DNA from 4 places in the Pseudoalteromonas sp. SG43-6 genome. Region 2 is predicted to be linked to each of the others. Evidence: predicted binding sites of a transcription regulator. Region 2 holds the regulator's gene; each other region holds the start of a gene.
The links. Region 2 encodes sigma-54, which starts transcription at its own class of promoters, with help from an activator protein. Its sites were predicted from a motif close to GTTGGCACGNNNNTNGNNT; they were not measured.

Region 1 (5,327 bases), on a different contig from region 2:
AGCCTCCAATAGGTTCTAAACTTATGGCAAGTAATGCGATATCTTGCGCGTTGAAACGTGAGTCTTTTAATAGCGATTTAACGCCATCTTTTGGTAAAAGGCCCAACGAAATAGGTGCATCTTGACCTTTTAATATCATCCACAGTTCATAATCCTTATCAGTTCTGGCGGTCAATTTGTCGCTGGCTTTTATTGATAAACCTTGTTCGTTGATATCGATAAACCATAATGGTTTTTCGCTGGCATCTTTAAACAGCGCAATTTGCTGAGTGTTTTGCCCGACAGGCGTTTGTGGCTGCCAAATAATCAAAGCTAATACGATACTTGCTGCGGTAGCAATTAACGACCACGCTTGCCAAATACTTGTTTTAGGTTGAATAACATTGTTTGGTACCACTGCTTGCTGTGGGTCAATACGCTGTGAAATTGCTTCCCAAACGTGGCTATCAGGCGGCACAGATTTAATTGAGCTGGCTAAATTATTTAAATGTTGCTCCCACATCCAGGTTGCTTCTCGAACACGATTTGATGAGAGCATTAAACGTTGAAAGCGTTTACGAGCAGAGCCTTTTAAGGTCCCTAACACGTATTCAGCCGCCAACATATCGATAAGTTTTTGATTGTCAAAATTCATAACGTTAAGCACCTTTGCAACTGTTGCAGGCCGCGTCTGATCCAGCTTTTTACTGTGCCAAGCGGAGTATCAATATGATCAACTAACTCACTGTGAGTCAAGCCTTTGTAGTAGGCTAAGTGGATCGCTTGTTTTTGCTGTTCATCTAGTTGCTCTATACAATCAACGAGTTTACTTTTATCTTCGTAATCAATAGCTAAAGGTGAGTCAGTTAAATCATCTGAGATTGCAGAGTCGTCATCTAAGGATTGCTCTTTACGCACTTTGTGATAGCGCAAAGAGTCTAAGCTACGATAACGAACAATGCTGATCATCCAGCTGATCACTGTGCCTTTGGTTACTTGATAATCAGATGCATTGTGCCAAATTTTCACAAATGCATCTTGCAGCGCTTCCTCGGCATGAGCACGATTGCCTAACATTTTTAAGCTGATCGCAAACAGCTTTGCGCTTGTGGCATTATACAATTTAGCAAATGCCTGTTTATTGCCCTGCGCGGTTGCACTTAGTAGGGGTAATAATTCGTCGGTTTCCATAGAGTTCCTATTATTATTGTCAGTTAGTAAACGTATGATGATGTAAAATGGATGCAAAAAACCAACTAAATGATGGGTGCTTATCATTATTTTCATGCTTTTCCACCAGTTAGCCTAGCAGTAAAATACGGCTTATCAAGTTGCGGAGATCAGTTTTATATCTGAGACTGCAGTCCTACATTCATCGTTTAGAGAGCTGGAAATGACGCCGCAAAGCAGAATAATAGGACCTACCAAAGTTAAATACTGACGAAATTGCAAAAAATCCTGTTACTTCCAATAAATGCCTTGTTTTAGTTATGGTTAAACAGTGCATGAATGTCATACAATGGGGTAAAAGTAGACCACATAAGAGAGATTAAAATGGCCGCATTCGGTACCGTATTTATGCCGCAGATGATTCAAGCACGTTTTACTGATAACGCTTGGAGCGAAAGCTCTGTTGTTCCGTCAGATAAAATTGAACTTCATGCTGGTGCACATGTTCTTCACTATTCAAGTACATGTTTTGAGGGGTTAAAAGCATTTCGCCATGAAGACGGCTCAGTCTATATTTTCCGCATGGACGCTAACATTGCCCGCATGAAACAAAGCTCGCATTTATTAAGCTTACCTGAAGTTGATGGAGCCAAGCTTGAAAAAATGATCATTGATATTGTCCGCCAGTATGCTGATGAAACGCCGTTACCACCGGGCTCTATGTATATTCGTCCAACTCATATCGGTACTGAAGCTGCCATTGGTAAAGCGGCTGTGCCGTCATTAAGTTCATTATTGTATGTGCTATTATCACCTGTGGGTGATTACTTTGCTGGTGGCGCGACTGCGTTGCGAGTATTACTAGAAGAAGATGGTATGCGCTGTGCCCCGCACATGGGTATGATCAAAAGTGGTGGTAACTACGCTAGTGCATTAGCACCCATTACGGCAGCACGCTTGCAACATCAAGCCGACCAAATTCTATTCTGCCCAGGCGGTGATGTACAAGAAACTGGTGCCGCAAACTTTATTTTAATTGATGGTAATGAAATTATTACTAAAGCGCTAGACAGCACCTTTTTACATGGCGTGACGCGCAGCAGTATTTTAACCATCGCTAAAGATTTAGGTATGACAGTATCCGAGCGCAATTTTACAGTCACTGAATTACTTGAGCGTGCTGCAAAACCGGGTACTGAAGCTGCTTTATCTGGCACTGCTGCGGTATTAACCCCAGTGGGTACTTTTATTCATAATGATAAAGAATACAAAGTGGGCATTGGTGAAGCAGGGCCAACGACAATGCGTTTGCGCCAAGCCTTGAACGATATTCAATGGGGTAAAGCACCAGACACCCATGGCTGGTTAACCAAAATCGACGTGTAAAGTTAAACGATATGTTTTTACAAAAAAGCCTAGGTTATTTATAACCTAGGCTTTTTTATGGTCTAAGTTATTTAATAATCTATACTTTCAACTGTGTAAGTTAGCTGCACAGGTGTGTAAAAATAACGTATGTATACACAGCAAGTATCACGAAACTAATCAGCTGATATCTTAATACTATGAAATATATATGAATATTTATTTCCATTTGATTTTTTTAGTGGCGCATAGATTGCATTTCTATTTGGGTATAACTAACGACAAAAGGAGCGTTTATGTGGGCCGCAATAAGTTACTTATTATTGGCAATTGTATTTATCATTATGGGGTGGCAGGTTAGTCCTAGCTATTTTTCGCTGCTATTCTATTGGACGGCTTTATCTTTATTACTGGTAAGCGGTGCCTATTTTTTTAATATTGCAAAAATTTTTCGTAAACGAGAAAACGGTGTTATCCCGTTTTACATTCGTTGGGCTTTCATACCTTTTTTATTGGGGGCACAAGTTTATAACGCGTGGAGCCGAAAGCACGATAAAGTACCGCCATTACAACAAATTAACGAACACTTATTTTTAGCCTGTCGCTTATTCCCTTCAGATATAGATACTTTAAAAGATAACGGTATTACCGCGATTTTAGATGTAACCTGTGAATTTGATGGACTTGAATGGTCATCAACACAAGAAAACATAAACTATTTAAATATCCCAGTGCTTGATCATCGAGTCCCAACACGTTCGCAGCTTAATCAAGCGATTAACTGGATTGCCCATCATATTAAAGATAATCGTCGTGTGGTGGTGCATTGTGCGTTGGGTCGTGGTCGTTCAGTGTTTGTGATGGCGGCTTATTTACTCAGTCAAAATAAGGAGGCTGATGTACATCAAGTGCTTGCGCAAATAAAAGAAACACGCGAAACCGCTAATTTAAATAAACACCAACTACGTCAACTAGTTAAACGCCATAGAAAGGGTGAGTTATTAATCAAAAATAAAGCGGTATTAATTGCCAATCCAGTTTCCGGCACTAAGTTATGGCAGCAAAAAGAGCATTTAATTGTTGCGCGTTTATCTGCTTATTATAACTTAAAAGTGATGATCACATCAGTCGAGAAAAATGGGATTGTGTTGGCCAAACAAGCGATAGCTGATAAGCCAGATATGATCATCGCCTGCGGCGGCGATGGCACCGTGGCAGAAGTGGCAAGTGTTTTGGTAAACACAGACTGTAAATTAGGTATTATCCCATTTGGCACGGCCAATGCTCTAGCACATGTGTTAATGGGAATTAAGTCAAAGTTGATCCCTGTGGAAGTAGCATGTGATTTGATTATTGAAGGGCAAACCAAGCAAATGGATACAGCATATTGCAATGGTGAGTTAATGCTGCTGTTAGCAGGGATTGGCTTTGAACAACACATGATTGAAAAAGCCGATCGGGATACTAAAAATGAGCTTGGTCAGTTCGCATATTTACAGGGCTTCTGGCAAGCTTTAGGCGAACAAAAAGCCCAAGATTTCACCGTACAGCTAGATGATAACGAGCCGCAGCAAATACATACCAATAGTTTAATTGTCGCTAATGCTGCACCTTTTACTACTTTACTAGCGCAAGGTGGGGGACAGCCAGATCATTACGATGGCTTGCTCGATGTTAATTGGCTCACTCCAAACCAAGACGCATCAGCCAATGTATTAAGTATTGCTGAGCTGGTATTTAGCAGTATTACCCAAGCACATTTTGCGATTAATTCACATCATACCAATGCGCGCCGCGTTGCAATATCGGCGACTCAGGAAATAAAATATGTACTTGATGGTGAAGTTAAAAGTGCTGATAAATTGATCATTGAAATTACTCCGCAATCACTGGCGGTGATCTGTGCAGAGCAGGTCGAGTAACTGAACTTGTTGCGCGTTATAAGCTATAACGCGCAATGGCTGTTACTTCTTTTTAATACTAGGCCACACAAAACCGCTGTTTTGCGGTTGTGCATCGACACAGTTATCGAGGTATAACTGCTCGACCTTGGTACGCGCCCAAGGTGTTTTACGTAAAAATTTAAGGCTCGATTTTACACTTGGGTCAGATTTAAAACAGCGAATATCAACATGCTCACCCATTGCTTTCCAGCCAAGTGTTTGCTCGAGTTTTACTACTATTTGTTCGAGTGTAATGCCATGTAACGGGTTGTTTGCTTGCTGATTCATAAGTCACTATTGCTTGATAAAAGTCGCTGCTATTGTAACGTAACTGTGCGTTGATACCAATTCTATTAATTAACGCGAATTGTTTTAGGGGCGGTTGGGTAAATAATTTCATTTTGCTCGTTGAGCATTAACCAATTTAACGCGCTATTATTGTGATGAGGGTTTTTTGCTGCACAGATCACCCGCACATTAGCCATTAAAATAATCGCACCTTCACTGTAGCGTTGATCTTCAAACCAACATAGTTGCTGCTCGCTAACTTTATTTTTTGCGTCAAGAAACAAGGCCGATTTTTGATTATTACTGAAACTATTAGCCGAGTAAATTACACTGATAAAACAGATGCCTATAATCGTTATAATTCGCATATTTAGCCTTTGCATTAAAAAATAACTACACTAAGCTTATACCTAAGTTACCCCAAAATACTAGTTTCAGTTGCAATTAAATGCGTTTAAACCAGCCCACTTAGGGTTTTAGGGTGACTTGGCCATAAAATGTGTTAGGGTAAAATCCACAAAAATAATTTTCTAAAGACAAGGTGAACACATGCAATTTAAACAAACGATGATTGACGAATTT
Region 2 (5,327 bases):
AAAACCAAATGATTCAAAGGTAATGATTAGTTTTTTATCTTTTTTCCCTAAAATCTTTTCACGGATTGACTCTGCAAGCTGGTGGACACTCAGATCAGTGGTATCAAGTATAAAGTCAGCGCGAGTAGTTAATACATCAAGTAATACTTTTTCTTGCTTGATAGCTAAATCCAGTGGCAAAGAGTCCAAAGATAATGGGTGTAAGCGGCGAGTTTCAGAAAAACGTTTGATCAGGGTTTGATCATCACTGTCTAAATAAAATAGCGTCGGATTTGCAAAACCAGGCAAGTATTCAAGAATATCGTTAAATTCTTCCTGCTCTTTCGGTAAATTACGGACATCAATACTGACGGCAATTTTGTCATAATTATCAGAGACACTGCGCACTAATGAAGGTAATAAGTTTACCGGAATATTATCTACACAATAATAGCCAAGATCTTCTACTACACGCAGAGCAACAGATTTACCTGAGCCAGAACGCCCACTGATGATGATTAACTCCATGTAAATTCTCCTTCATTTGGCTACGATTGCGCAGCAATTACGTGATACAAATCTTGGTCTGTTTTTGCGCTACGTAGTTGTTTACAAAAATCTTTGTCGTTGAGTTTATCAGCAATTGTGGCTAACGTCTTCAAATGAAGTTGGCTATCACCATCTGGCACGATGAGAGCTACAAATATATCAACTGGGCGATTATCTATCGCATCAAAATCAATCGGTGATTCACTCACTATAATTATTGCTAGCGGGTTTTCAACACCACTCATACGGCCATGAGGAATAGCAATACCACGACCAATACCCGTACTACCTAGTTTTTCTCTCGACAGTAGTGCGTTGAGGATTTCTTGTTGTGATAGCTGAGGAAGTTGTTCATGAGCCAATTGGCTGATAAATTCAATGATCCGTTTTTTGCTATTAAAAAGGACCGCAGCTTTACTGCAGTCCTGGCAAATAAGTGAGCTTAATTTCATAGTGTTAGTGTCGAGCGTGCTTCTCTTTGTGTTTAATTACCTGACGGTCAAGTTTGTCGATTAGTCCGTCAATGGCTGCATACATGTCTTGGTGCTCAGTTGAGGCAAATAATTCAGCGCCACTGACATGTAATGTGGCTTCTGCTTTTTGGCTTAGCTTTTCTACATCAAGAATGACATGGACATTATTGATATGATCAAAATGCCTTTCAAGCTTGGCAAACTTATTGTTTACATAGTCTCTTAATGAATCAGTAATTTCTACATGACGACCAGTTAAATTTAGTTGCATAAGCATTTTCCTCTTGTGATTTTACGCCTTAAATCAAACTTTTACGTTGATTTGACGGTGGAATAGCCAGTGACTCGCGGTATTTTGCAATAGTCCGTCTAGCTACTTTGATACCTTGCTCTGCCAATATATCTGCAATTTTACTATCACTCAATGGTTTCGCTGAGTTTTCTGCACTGATCAATTTTCTGATCAATGCTCGAATGGCTGTCGATGAGCATTCGCCGCCGTTCTCAGTACTTACATGGCTCGAGAAAAAATATTTTAACTCAAATATACCACGAGGGGTATGCATGTATTTTTGGGTGGTTACACGAGAAATTGTTGATTCGTGCATCTCAACCATTTCGGCAACGTCGTTTAGTACCATAGGGCGCATGGCCTCAGGGCCATGCTCAAAGAATCCTTGCTGCTGTTTAACAATGCAGTTGGTTACTTTGAGTAACGTCTCGTTACGACTTTCTAGGCTTTTAATAAACCATTTAGCTTCTTGCAAATGCGAGCGTATAAATTGGCTGTCAGTGCTTGATTTTACAGAGCGTGACATCGCCGCATATTGGCTGTTCACTCTAATTTTTGGCATGCTGTCTGGATTGAGTTCAACCACCCAGCGACCTTTAATTTTTTTCACCGAAACGTCAGGAATAACATACTCTGATTCTTCGCGTACTATGGTATCCGCAGGCTTTGGGTTAAGGCTGTGGATCAGTGTCATTACTTCTTTTAGTTCATCTTCTTTAAGCTTAGTCTTTTTCATCAAAGTGCGATAGTCACGACTAGCTAATAAATCGATATGATCAGTTAAAATCATTTTTGTCTCGCTAATCCAAGGAGTTGCAGGATCAAATTGATTTAATTGAATACATAAACATTCTTGTAGGCTGCGCGCAGCAATACCAACAGGGTCAAACAACTGAATGCGTTTTAACACTGCTTGCACTTCGTCGAGTTCGATTTCTTCTTCGTTATTACCTTGATTTAAGCTCTCTGCAATGTCTTCGCAGCTCAAGGTTAAAATACCTGAATCGTCAACGGCTTCAACAATCGCAATGGCAATGGCTTCATCGGTTGGACTAAAAGGTGTGAGTTGTAATTGCCACATTAGATATTCGTGCAAGGTTTCAGTTGAGGCACCTTGATAAATTGACTCATCTTCAGGCATTGGCCCAGATGACGTATTTGGCGCAGCACTCATGTATTCGTCCCAGGTGACGTCCATAGCCATTTCGTCACTTAAGGTCTCTTTACTTAATGCTTCGCTACTTTCTTGTTCATATTCGCTTGGCTTGTCGTCTGCTGATGCGCTAACGGTTAAGTCATCGTTATCTTGTTTTTGTTCGTTTTTACCAGCCGTGTCGTCTGAATATTCATGTTCTTCTAGCTCTAACAATGGATTGCTGTCGAGCGCTTCTTGAATTTCTTGCTGGAGATCCAATGTACTGAGTTGCAATAAGCGAATTGCTTGTTGCAGCTGTGGTGTCATTGTAAGTTGCTGGCCCATGCGCAGCTGGAGTGATTGCCTCATGTATCTCTAACAATCCTTTTATTGTTATCATCGTTAAGTCTAGCAGATACTTAGCCGAGCGTGGCTTTATAGCCTAAATTGCTCGCCCAGGTAAACATCGCGGACTGTTTGGTCGGCGAGTACATGCTCAGGGGTACCTGATGCAATTAACTCCCCATGAGAAACTATGTAGGCTTTTTCACAAACATCAAGGGTTTCTCGTACATTGTGGTCGGTAATAAGCACGCCAATACCACGGTTTTTAAGGTGTTCAATAATCTTCTTTATATCTAACACTGAAATAGGATCAACGCCAGCAAAAGGCTCATCAAGTAAGATAAATTTTGGGTTTGCGGCTAAAGCGCGTGCAATTTCAACTCGACGACGTTCACCGCCAGATAATGCCATACCTTGGCTGTCGCGGATATGTTGAATGCTAAACTCATCAAGTAAGCTGTCGAGCGCTTCTTCTCTGGCTTGTTTATTCAGCTCTTTACGAGTTTCTAAAATAGCCATCAGGTTTTGATAAACAGTTAATTTACGGAAGATGGATGATTCTTGTGGCAGGTAGCCAATCCCTAACCGTGCGCGACTGTGCATTGGCAGTAAGGTGATGTCATTATCATCAATACTGATTTTACCTTTGTCGCTTGGAACTAAACCCACAATCATATAAAAGGTGGTGGTTTTACCAGCGCCATTAGGACCCAATAAGCCAACAATGCTGCCTGCGCTAACTTCTAAACCCACGCTTTTTACAACTTGGCGACCTTTATAGCTTTTTGCTAGAAATTCAGCTTTTAATGTACTCATGGCTGCCCTTTAGATTCGTCTTTTTTACTGTCTACTGGTACCAAAATGGTGTGCACACGATCGCTTGAGCTTGCGCCTTTTTCAGCACTGATCAGTTGCTGGTCCATATCATAGGTAATGCTTCTGGCATTGATTTTTTGACCTGCCTGAGTGACTTGTGCATTGCCAACCAAGGTTAAATAGCGCTTAGCGACATCGTAACGGACTTCATCAGCACTGGCACTCATTACTGTGCCATCAGTTTGTTTTTCTTCAAAGTAAGCCGGACTGCCAGTTGCGACAAGTAGTTGTTTGTTATCGCCTAAATCTTCGCGCTTATGGACTTCAAGTCGATCCGCTTTGATACGGCGGTTACCATGAATGATTTCAACATTTTTTTCAAAAATACCGATATTATCTTTCAGTTGGGCAAGCTGCGTGTCAGCACTGATAGAGACTTGATCTGCAGGTGGTGTCGTATTTTCAGCAAAGCTTGCAAAAGCAATGAATAAGCTTGGTATAACAAGCAAGTGAGCAAATTTATTGGTCATAATATATGGTTCGCGTATGGTTAATTAGTTCTACCACTTCGGCTTTTAAGTCGGCATGGAGACCGCGCCCAGTGATTTTTAAATTTGGTCCGATTAATTCAACTGGTTGTTCTGAACTCATGGTTTGTAGTTCAATATCAACCTGAATATTATCTGCGTTTATATGTTCAATCATGGCATTATTGGTCAGGTTTTTAGCAACCACATTACCTTCTAAAATTAATTGATGATTTTCATATAAGGTGGCTTCATCGGCATTAATTTGCCACGTCTGCTGTTGATTATAGAGTGTAAAAATAGGTTGTTCAAAGTAAGTGAACCCTAACTGTTGATAGAGTTCCATTTTTGCAGCTGTTACTTTGTGGCTAATTTTACCTTGTTCATCAAATGCGGTTTGTTTTAATGCCACCGCAGTATAATCAGGTTTTGCTATTATATCTTCTTGGTGTTGTTTTATGGCGGTACTTTGATAAAAATACGGATACCACAGCCATACCATGCAGCCGACAAATAATACGCATAATATTAAACGCGCACTATTCATGAGCTCGTGCCTTCGCTGGTTAATGATTTACCATTTTCGAGCATTAATAAATCAGTGAGTTCACGCACCGCCCCAAAGCCACCAGGTAGCATGGTTGTATAATGTGAAATGCGTTTGATTAGTGGATGCGCATCATTTACTGCCACCGCAAAACCAACCAATTCCATTACCGGCAAGTCAGGTCCGTCATCGCCTATGTAAGCGATTTGTTCATCGCTTAACTGCAATTTATCCTTGAGCTGTTGATAAGCTTGCAACTTGTTTTCTTGGCCTTGGTAAATATGCGGTACTGTCAGGCTAGTCATCCGTTGCTGAACTATCTGTGAATGACGACCGGTGATCACGGCAACTTCAAAACCGCTATTGATCAGTGCTTTGATACCAAAGCCATCTTTAGTATTAAACGCTTTGAGTTCTTCACCTTGGTTACCAAGATAAATACGACCATCTGAAAACACCCCATCGATATCACAGATCAGGAGTTTGATTTTTTGTGCTCGCTCGCGAGCATCATCTGAAAGTGGCTGATATAAGTCAGCAAACTGCATTATAAAACTCCTGCTTTGAGCAAATCTTGCATATTAAGAGCACCAATAGGGTGGTGTTTATCATCAACTACAATTAAGCCATTGATACGCTTATTCTCCATGATATTGAGTGCCTC
Region 3 (5,327 bases), on a different contig from region 2:
TCTAACTGCCACATTATTGCTGTTGTAGCGATTGAACCATTGTGGATTTTGCTTTCCTGACGACTGAGCAAAATTAGCAAAGCTATCGTAGGCATCGGTTATATCTACACCTTCAAGTGGATGTAACCATTGCACTCCTACTTCAATCGCCCATGGTAGGCCGTTTTCAGTTAAGAAAAACAAACCACTTTCTTGCTGGCTCACATCATCTGCACCACTGAGATCAAACAAAGTCGCGTCAAATACTTCTGTGGGCGCTTGATTTTTCATGTGTACTTCCCAGCTGCGCGCATTTTTACCAACTAAAAAATCGCCATGATAAAAGCCCTCTGTAGCAAAAATAAAAGGGTCTAATAATGTTCCGGGGGATAATATTTTCGCTTTAGGGACTTTTAATGGGATAGTCATACTAAAAGTTACTTTGCTGTTAACGTCGCAATTGCTTTCCGTTCTAAAATACTCGCACCCTGATTGCTTATTCACATGCAGCCAAGTGTCTTGCATAAAAATTAAAATAGCCTGCTCTGTGTTTGCTTCCAAAAATGAGCCTGTTTGTAGTTCGCCATTAATCACAAACCGAATATTATCGGCATCGACTTCTCTACTTAAAATTGAGTAAGTTGTATTATTTACCGTCTCTTTAAGGCTTACCGCAAAGCCATTATGATAGGTTGCTCCTACACCAATTAACTGGCCATCAATTTTATAACCAACAACATTAGTGCCCTCAATGAGCTGAGTAGTACGGTAATTTACGACCACGTCATTAAAGTCATAATCACCTGCAAACGGCCATTTATCTTCATAAGCAAGTGTCACCCAATCGTTTTCTCCTGGGTATACAGCACTAGCAAATGTTGTTATTTCATAATCTTCCACCTCACCACCTAAAACACCGCCAGTGGCAGTAATAAGCGAAGCTTCCGAGCCATCAGTTACCCTAAAACGAGCCCATGTCTGCCCAGCTTTAACATTACTAGGTACATTAATTAAAATACTGTTATCGCCTTGATTAAGTTGATATTTAGTTATTATGCGCTCACTTTCACTAAAGCCGCCATTTTGATCCCAATCAAACCATGCATATAAAAAGCTACTCGCAGAGGCGTTTACAATAATTTGGCTATCTTGACCCGCCGATATTGCCGTCACAAAGCTCACCCCATCATCTGATGCATCAACTGGGTTGTTGATTAAGTCGGCATCAGTATTGATATTTTCACCATCGACTGTATCGCCTAAATAAATCAGGTTACTGCCAGTGCTGTTAGGATCGAATAAATGCCTGGCTCCGCTTTGCTCTAAACTGGTGTTATAAGGTAGAGGAGCATCACCAAAATCAATCGAACTATCTGTTACCTCAACTTCGGCAATAGCACAACGAGCCCCATCGTTCTGACTTGACTTAGGGCCCGATGTAAACACATTCGCAACAGGCGTATAACCAACAACAGGACTAATACTTAAATCAACTTTGTGAATTTTTCCGCTTTTATTATTACTAAAATAAAACTGACCATTGATATCAAAATAGGCAGCACCAAATGCGCCCGTATCATCACCAATATCAACTTGAGTAATAAACTTGGTAGTATTTTCTGCAACGTTAATTTCATGCAAATCACCATTTGATTCAACTGCGTATAACAGATTACTTTGCGGATGAAATGCAAAATCAAATATACCTAAGTTCCATGTCTCGGTTGCAGGTAGTAGCCGAGCAGTTATGGGGGCATCTAGATCACCCTCTAGATTGATTTCATATAAACCAAAATTGGGAGTATATACATAATACATCGCACTTTGATTTGCTTGCTCACCAGTCACTTGAATATCACCTACATAAAAATTAGTATCGGGTAGGCCAGTAACATTTAACCGCTTCATTTCGTAGTTGCTACCAATTTGCACCACGCTTTTAGGCGATTGTCGGCTAAAACCGTATAAGTATTGGTCTTTGTAATTAAAACCGACGGCATTCACACTTTCATTATTTGCCTCGCTAGCAAACGTCAAAGCCGATGATAAAATCGTAGGTTTAGCCGACACTAAATCTATACCGTAAAGCTGTGCCTTTGCATCCTGCATCAAAAATGCCTGACTAGGGCAATTATCGAATGGCTGGCTAAATACAGCACAAGGAAGTGAAACTAAACACGCTATGGCTAAATGGGTTAATCTCATTAGTAAGCCCTCAATCATTAAGTAACTGTACCAATGCAGGCATCATTCCAAAAAATAAAGCATTGAAATAAAACAAAATAAAATAAAGTTGAAGATGAAAGATGCAACTTGCAACGACCATTTTTGCATTATGCAACTAAGTACAAATAATCGTTAAAATGCGGGAGTTTTTTAAACAGTCATCATTGCCGTAACAAAAATACGGTTATTAATACGTTAAAATTTAATCACCTCACTAGGATACTTTCGGCAGTTGAGTAAACTTCACTAAATAAAGTACAATACCAAAATTAAGGCGGAGCTTATTAGCAGCTCTAGTCGGTTTATTTTAGGTAAAAACCCATGGCACACTCTCGCGGAAACTTATTTATTTTATCGGCACCATCTGGTGCGGGTAAATCCAGCTTAATCAATGCATTGTTAACTAAGTATAATGATATGAAAGTATCTGTATCGCATACTACTCGCTCGCCTCGTCCGGGCGAAGCAAATGGCGTGCATTACCACTTTGTAAATGTTGATGAATTCAAATCATTAATTGAAAAGAATGATTTTTTTGAATGGGCGCAAGTGTTCGGTAATTACTACGGTACATCAAAGCAAGCAATTGAAGAGCAGCTTGCAGCAGGTATTGATGTATTTTTAGATATTGATTGGCAAGGTGCACGTCAAGTTCGTGATCTGGTCGCTGATGTTGAAACCATTTTTATCCTACCACCGTCAAAATTTGAGCTTGAAGCGCGCTTAAATAATCGCGGCCAAGATTCACAAGAAATCATTGCTGGTCGCATGGCAAAAGCACAATCTGAAACGTCTCATTACAATGAATATGACTATGTCGTGGTTAACGATGATTTTGCAACTGCGCTGAAGGAAATTGAGACGATCGTATTGGCAAAACGCTTATCGCTACAAAGCCAAGCTATTCGCCATCAAGATTTACTCGTAGACTTACTGCGTTAAATCCTAATTTGGGTTCAGTAAGTATTTTATTTGTTTAAATTAACCACAAGCTATTGGCGAATCTGACTCGGTGCAGTAAACTACGTCTTTGCTTAAAAATTTATTTGGAGTGCTAAGATGGCTCGCGTAACTGTTGAAGATGCAGTAGATGCAATTGGTAATCGTTTTGATTTAATTTTAGTTGCGGCCCGTCGTGCCCGTCAAATCGCGGTCGGTGGTAAAAAGCCACTGGTTGATCCTGAAAACGATAAACCAACGGTTGTTGCTTTACGTGAAATTGAACTTGGTTTAGTAGATAGCTCATCAATGGATCTTATTGATCGTGAAGAGCAACAACATCAAGAGGCGGCTGAAATGGCTGCAGTTGCAGCTATTGTAGGCGGCAACCAATAATCTGACTTCCTTGTCTGATTTAGCCAACGGTATAGTATTTCTATTCTAGCCGTTGGCAATCCCTTCTTTTCATCGTATATTCTTAACATACCGTTACCTATTTGCTTCACGAGAACATTGGAGTGTGAATGTATCTTTTTGAAGGTCTAAAAAAGAAAATATCAGAATACTTACCTGCTGCTGATGTAGAGCTGGTACAAAAAGCCTATGTGGTAGCCCGAGAGGCCCATGAGGGTCAAACTCGCTCAAGTGGCGAACCTTACATTACTCACCCTGTTGAAGTAAGCCAAATTCTGGCTGGTATGCATTTAGATCACGAAACGTTAATGGCTGCATTAATGCATGATGTGATTGAAGACACCGACTTTAGCCAACAAGATTTAGCCGAAATTTTTGGCGAGACAGTCGCAGAATTAGTTGAGGGCGTAAGCAAACTTGATAAGCTCAGCTTTAAAGATAAAAAAGAATTCCAAGCTGAAAACTATCGAAAAATGATTATGGCAATGACACAAGATATTCGTGTTATTTTAATCAAACTTGCTGATCGTACTCATAATATGCGCACTCTTGGAGCATTACGTCCTGACAAACGTCGACGTATTGCCCGCGAAACGTTAGAGATTTATGCGCCGATTGCTAATCGTTTAGGTATTCACGATATTAAAAATGAGTTAGAGGATTTAGGTTTTCAAGCCCTCTACCCGATGCGTCATCGCGCTTTAAAGTCAGAAGTTGCCAAAGCGCGCGGCAATCGCAAAGAAGTCATTTCAAATATCCAAACCGAGATAACAGCACGCCTTGAAGAAGCTGGCATTACAGCCACTGTTTCTGGGCGCGAAAAACATTTATATAGTATTTATAAAAAAATGCTTAATAAAGAGTTACTGTTTAATGAAGTCATGGATATCTACGCATTTAGAATTGCAGTTGATTCAATGGATATCTGCTATCGGGTACTTGGCGTTGCCCATAATTTATATAAACCAATCGAAACTCGCTTTAAAGATTATATAGCAGTACCTAAAACTAATGGTTATCAATCGTTGCATACCTCATTAGTTGGTCCTCATGGGATCCCTGTTGAGATCCAGATCCGTACTCACGATATGGATCACATGGCAGATAAAGGAGTTGCTGCTCATTGGATGTATAAAAAATCCGGTGATAACGCAGGCCACACTGCACAACAACGGGCACGTCAGTGGATGCAAAGTTTGTTGGAATTACAACAAAGCGCAGGCTCATCATTTGAATTTGTTGAAAACGTTAAAACAGAGCTATTCCCAGAAGAAATTTACGTGTTCACTCCTGATGGTCGCATAGTCGAGTTACCTATGGGTGCAACCGCCGTTGATTTTGCATACGCGGTCCATACCGATGTTGGTAATACCTGTGTGGGTGCACGCGTTAACCGTAAACCTCATCCGTTAAGTAAAGCATTAGATACGGGTCAAACAGTTGAAGTGATTACCAGCTCAGGTGCGCACCCTAACGCAACGTGGTTAAACTTTATTGTTACCGGTAAAGCACGTTTAGGAATTCGCAATTACCTGAGGAGCCAACATCATGAAGAAGCTTTATTACTTGGCCGTCGCTTACTCGACTCTGCTTTAGGTGAAACGAAGTTCGATGATCTGCCTGACGAAAATATTAGTCGCGTATTAGCAGAACATGAACTCAATACTGTATTAGAGCTATTAGTTGAAATTGGCTGCGGTAATTTAATGAGCATGCTGATCGCACGCCGCTTACTGCAAAATGACAATGATGATTTAGGCGATATGACT
Region 4 (5,327 bases), on a different contig from region 2:
TAAGCAACACGCTGCGACGCATCACGCGGGGCAATAACACGAATTGAAGCGGCATCAAGGGCATGTGCACTGTCTGGGCCGATAAGCTCATTAATGGTTTGCTCCAAACGTTTAGCAGTAGTGAAATCAGGACGATTTAAATTAAAAGTTATGTAATCACCTTGCATAAAAGGACTTTTAATTGCCCGTTCAACCGTTGCGCCATTTGGAATACGTCCTACCGTGGGCGTGTTCATTACGATCTTACTACCATCAGCTCCTTCGACACCTAACCCGCCAACAATTAGACTACCTTGCGCGATAGCATAAGTATTTCCATCAACCCCTTTCAAAAAGGTTTGTAGTAATGTTCCACCACGTAAGCTACCCGCACTACCAATTGACGATACAGTAATATCGATTGTCTGCCCTGGCTTTCTAAATGCAGGTAATTCTGCATGCACAGCAACCGCTGCTACATTTTTGATTTTGGGTTTTAAATTCGATGCCATGGTAATACCAAAACTATTTAGCATGGCTTTAAAACTTTGTTCAGTAAAACGACTTTGCTCACCGGTGCCAGGTAAACCTACTACCAGACCATAACCAACTAACTGGTTTGAGCGAACACCTTCAACCATTGAGACATCCTTGATACGTTCAGCGCTAGCAATAGAATGCCAAGCTAATAAACATATACACAGCAACGCTTTCAAGCTATTCATATCAACATCCTTTAAAAAGGGAACAGAGAGCTGGTGAAGAATCGAGTTAACCATCCTGCCGTTTGAGTCTCTTGCATTTGCCCTTTACCAGAATACTGAATACGCGCATTCGCGATTCTGTTAGAGGTCACAGTATTATCTGCAGTAACATCTTGCGGACGAACAAGTCCTTCCAGACGAATAAATTCTTCGCCGGTGTTTAAAGTCAGCCATTTTTCACCACGGATCACTAAATTACCATTAGGTAATACCCGCATAACATTCACGGAAATATCACCAAATAAACTATTAGATTGATTTGACTTAGTATCACCTTTGAATTTAGCACCGCTGCCCACACCAAACTGAATACTATCGCCACCAATATTAACCGGTAGTCCGCCTAACCCAATGACAGGATCTAAGCTGGCATCACTTTGTTTATCCGTTTCAGTTTTAGCTGCTTTAGATGATTGCGTCGATTCTTGCAGTTTAACTGTAATAATATCTCCGGTGCGTAACGCTTTTTTATCTGAATATAAATCGTTTGATAAATTGCTATCAAACAATGAGCCTGTCGGTACAACTTGCGCTGCAGCAGGCTCTGGGTACATAGGAGCATAGTATGGATCATCTTGAACCACGCTGTGGTTTTGAGTCGTCATACAACCACTCAATATAAATGCACCCGTTAAGATTATAGATAAATTACGCATAACTTTGCTCCGAATTAGTTAAAGTTGCTGACTGATGTAACTCATCATTTCGTCAACCGCTGAAATCACCTTTGAATTCATTTCATAGATACGTTGAGTTTCAATTAGGTTAACTAACTCTTCGGTTACATTTACGTTAGAGGTTTCAAGTGCGCCTTGGACAACAGTGCCTAATCCTTCTAGACCAGGGTTACCTTGTACAGGTGCGCCACTGACGGCCGTTTCGGTATATAAATTTTGGCCTACAGGCTCTAGACCTGATGGATTGATAAAGTCACTGATCGTTAACTGACCAATCACCACATTCTCAGGTTGTCCTTCTATTTTCACCGATACCTCACCATCTTGTGATACGGTAATTGACTTCGCATCATCCGGTACATTCATTTCTGGCTGCACAGGAAAACCTGCACCAGCAGTAACAATACGACCATCTTCATCCGTGGTAAATTGACCATTTCGAGAATAGGCGATATTGCCATCGGGCTGTAAAACTTCAAAAAAACCGGGCCCTGATATCATCCAATCCAATGAGTTTTCAGTGGTTAACATGTTACCTTGAGAAAAGTTCTTCTGATTAGCAACTACTTTGGTACCAGCACCAAGCATCAGACCAGAAGGCATCTCTGTATCTTGTGATGAACGCCCCCCTGGCTGATTAATATTTTGATAAAGCAAATCTTCAAATACAGCACGACTTTTCTTATAACCAACAGTACTGGCATTGGCTAAATTATTTGAGATAACCGAAATATCGGTTTGTTGAGCATCAAGCCCCGTTTTACTTATCCACAATGCAGGATTCATATTAATGTCCTCTCAATAAAGTTAAACAATACGCAGCAATTGAGTTTGACGTTCGTCAATTTCTTCAGCCGTTTTCATTAACTTAACTTGTAATTCAAATTGGCGTTGATGGCTTATCATATCCACCATCTCATGTACCGGATTCACATTTGACATTTCCAAAGTGCCACTCATTACTTTCACATCATTAGAGATGTCACAAAATCCACATATACCATTTTCCAGTAATTCGGGTTTTGGTCGAAATAAGCCATCATTGCCTTTTTCAAGCTCAGAATTATTTGCCTTAATTACCTTCAAACGGTCAACAACTTCTAAAAAGTTAGCCGGCGCACCTTGCGGGCGAACTTGGATTGAACCATCGTCACTAAATTCGACTTTCTCCACTGGCAATGGCAAAATAATCGGTCCACCTTCGCCAATAACTTGACGCCCGTGACTGGTGATCAAAGCGCCATCAGGAGTGATATTCAACGTGCCAACTTTAGTATATGCCTCATTACCTGAAGCATCTTGCACTGTAAGCCACCCTTTATCGCTCATAGCAATATCAAGATCACGTCCAGTTTCAACAATACCGCCGGAAGTCATATTAGAGCCTGGCCGTTCCTGCATAGTAAAAACACGTGTCGGTAAGCCTTCACCAAAAGCTTGCATTGAGCGCGCTTGCGCGAAGTCAGCTTTAAAGCCTGTGGTATTGGCATTTGCTAAATTATTTGCTTTAAGCTCTAGGCCCCGCAAACTTTGCTTAGCTCCAGACGCTGCAATGTAGACCATCTTGTCCATAACATCGACTCACGTTAAAAATCTATAACATGACAAATGCAAGATAAGTGCCACAATAAAATGACGTAATAAATTACAAAATATAATCAAGCACAAATAAAAAAGGCTGCTAATAAATAGCAGCCTAGGTGTCGGATTGTAAAAAATATTAAAACGAGATTAACGGATCTGCAAAATAGCTTGCTGTAGTGTTGAATTCACTTCGAGTGCACGCGAGTTAGCTTGGAAGTTACGCTGTGCGCTGATCAAATCAACAAGCTCATTGGTTAAGTTCACGTTTGATTGCTCTAATGCTGATGAGCTAATCTTACCAAATGCGCCTGAATTTGCTTCACCCGCTACAGGGTCACCTGAAGTTAAACTTTTCTTCCATGACGTATTGCCTACTTGTTGTAACCCCTGTGAATTGGGAAAACGGACTAACGCAACTTGTCCTAAATAATTAGAGTCGCCATTACTATAAGAAGCAACAATTTTTCCATCAACACCAATGTCTATATTTGCCAACCGTCCCACAGCAGCACCATCTTGAGATAATACTTTATTTTCAAACTTGCCTGCATGCTGAGTCGGGATTTTTGCAGAGGTACCTGCTTCATCGCGCCAGTTGATAGTTACATTATTAGGAAAGCTAGCACCATTGCCTAAAAACCCTGTCAAATTAGTGCTATCTAACACAACAGGGTTAAATGTATTGCCTGTATTTGCGGTACCATTGGTGTTAAGTGGTAAGCCGTTCGCATCAAACTGAAATGTTGAAATTGGGTTAAATGGTCCAGTAGCGCCTTGCGAGCTACCATCTGGGTTGAATGCTTGACCGTCTAACGTTGCATAGGTTTGCCACTCATTAGCATTACCTGTAACAGCTGCATCTGTTTTCACAAAATACAATTGCATAGTATGCGGCTCACCTAGCGAATCATAAACATTGGTTGAGGTAGAGTGAGTATATGACCCTGATTGAGTTGGATCAAATGGTGTAATAGTCGGTGTATCTTTGGTCGAATCCAATCTAAATGACGAATATACACTTGTGGTAGCGCGCGGGGAACCTGACGAATCAGGAATTTGAATCGCCCCAGAGGAGGTTAAACTTACTGATGTTGCATCTCCACTAACTTCATCAACAGGAAAGCCTTGTAAGTAATTACCTTGTGCGTCAACGATAAAGTTATCTTTATCTAATTTAAACGCCCCTGCACGAGTAAATGTTTTATCTTGTGAGCCTAACTCATTGCTAAGAGCAAAGTATCCTTCACCTCCTATAGCAAGATCGAGTGAATTTTTAGTGCCTAATGTTGAACCTTGGTGAAATTGCTGTGCTACAGATGCTGTTTGTACACCATCACCATTTTTAGTTTTACCCGAAGAAAAAACTGATGATGAATAAACATCGGCAAACTCAGCTCTCGATTCTTTAAAACCGTAAGTATTTACATTAGCGATGTTATTAGCAGTAACATCCAAATCTTTTTGTGCGGCAGCAATGCCAGTTAATGCAATATTAAAACTCATAATTCACCTCTAACCTATAAAATTTAGCCAATAGGCTAAAAAATAAATAAAATTTATCACGCAATTTCTGCGACATCAGACAGCTTAACTGCCCCTTCTTTAGTGTTAATAATAATACCGTTAGCGCCATTAATATTGACGCTATCAATATTTTTATAAGAGGCCATGGGTAAACTAGTAAATTCTTCGCCCATGCTGCCCTCTGCTTTGATATTGTATTCTCCTGGCGGAAGGCTCTCACCGGCTTCATTTTTTCCATCCCAGTTAAAACGTAAGCCACCAGCAGGTTTATCACCTAACTCAATTACTCTCACTAGTTGTCCGGAAGCATCTGTAATACTGAGCCTTAAATCTTTAACGGGACTTTCAACAGCAATCATGCCCGAGACATCACCACTGCTGTTAAGATCTAATGTATCTGATTCAACTAAAGCTTTTTTACCTACCAGAGTTGATGCTTGCAACGCTGAATTAGAGGTCATTGAAGCAGCCAAAGACTCAAACTTTGAATTTAAATTTGAGATACCTTCTGCCATGGTAAAGTTCGTCATTTGTGCAATCATTTGGTCGTTGTCCGCAGGTTTACTGGGATCTTGAAACGACAGTTGCTGCGTTAATAATGAAAAGAAATCCTCTTGCGTTAATGCATCACTTTTCTTTTCACCAGTCTTTTCGTCAGCCTCTTGTTTACTCGGCCAACGAAGCGAATCTATATAGCTTGATGATGCAGTATTTATGTCGTTACTCATAATCTAACCCTCAATTACCGCTGCCCAAGCAACAGTGTTTTACTTAACATTTGCTTCGCTGCATCAGCAAC

Region 1: H5201_RS01075 (diacylglycerol kinase family protein) is a predicted target of sigma-54. The motif match lies at 2,755-2,773, and genes of this name have one in related genera.
Region 3: H5201_RS15605 (LruC domain-containing protein) is a predicted target of sigma-54. The motif match lies at 2,218-2,236, and genes of this name have one in related genera.
Region 4: H5201_RS04340 (flagellar basal body rod protein FlgF) is a predicted target of sigma-54. The motif match lies at 3,029-3,047, and genes of this name have one in related genera.

Annotation. Positions count from the first base shown of each region.
Region 1 is NZ_JACJEZ010000002.1:69,023-74,349, reverse strand. Features, by position in the region: gene H5201_RS01090 (anti-sigma factor domain-containing protein) at 1-634, opposite strand, end outside; gene H5201_RS01085 (sigma-70 family RNA polymerase sigma factor) at 631-1,170, opposite strand; gene H5201_RS01080 (branched-chain amino acid aminotransferase) at 1,534-2,535, shown strand; gene H5201_RS01075 (diacylglycerol kinase family protein) at 2,811-4,436, shown strand; gene H5201_RS01070 (VF530 family DNA-binding protein) at 4,479-4,745, opposite strand; gene H5201_RS01065 (DUF1496 domain-containing protein) at 4,811-5,113, opposite strand; gene H5201_RS01060 (TIGR02647 family protein) at 5,295-5,327, shown strand, end outside.
Region 2 is NZ_JACJEZ010000067.1:2,965-8,291, forward strand. Features, by position in the region: gene rapZ (RNase adapter RapZ) at 1-507, opposite strand, end outside; gene ptsN (PTS IIA-like nitrogen regulatory protein PtsN) at 528-980, opposite strand; gene hpf (ribosome hibernation promoting factor) at 985-1,272, opposite strand; gene H5201_RS20260 (RNA polymerase factor sigma-54) at 1,301-2,797, opposite strand; gene lptB (LPS export ABC transporter ATP-binding protein) at 2,864-3,589, opposite strand; gene lptA (lipopolysaccharide transport periplasmic protein LptA) at 3,586-4,119, opposite strand; gene lptC (LPS export ABC transporter periplasmic protein LptC) at 4,109-4,663, opposite strand; gene kdsC (3-deoxy-manno-octulosonate-8-phosphatase KdsC) at 4,660-5,211, opposite strand; gene H5201_RS20285 (KpsF/GutQ family sugar-phosphate isomerase) at 5,211-5,327, opposite strand, start outside.
Region 3 is NZ_JACJEZ010000038.1:2,739-8,065, reverse strand. Features, by position in the region: gene H5201_RS15605 (LruC domain-containing protein) at 1-2,184, opposite strand, end outside; gene gmk (guanylate kinase) at 2,527-3,147, shown strand; gene rpoZ (DNA-directed RNA polymerase subunit omega) at 3,265-3,540, shown strand; gene spoT (bifunctional GTP diphosphokinase/guanosine-3',5'-bis pyrophosphate 3'-pyrophosphohydrolase) at 3,669-5,327, shown strand, end outside.
Region 4 is NZ_JACJEZ010000006.1:138,612-143,938, forward strand. Features, by position in the region: gene H5201_RS04325 (flagellar basal body P-ring protein FlgI) at 1-704, opposite strand, end outside; gene flgH (flagellar basal body L-ring protein FlgH) at 716-1,399, opposite strand; gene flgG (flagellar basal-body rod protein FlgG) at 1,418-2,206, opposite strand; gene H5201_RS04340 (flagellar basal body rod protein FlgF) at 2,228-2,992, opposite strand; gene flgE (flagellar hook protein FlgE) at 3,152-4,507, opposite strand; gene H5201_RS04350 (flagellar hook assembly protein FlgD) at 4,564-5,256, opposite strand; gene flgC (flagellar basal body rod protein FlgC) at 5,271-5,327, opposite strand, start outside.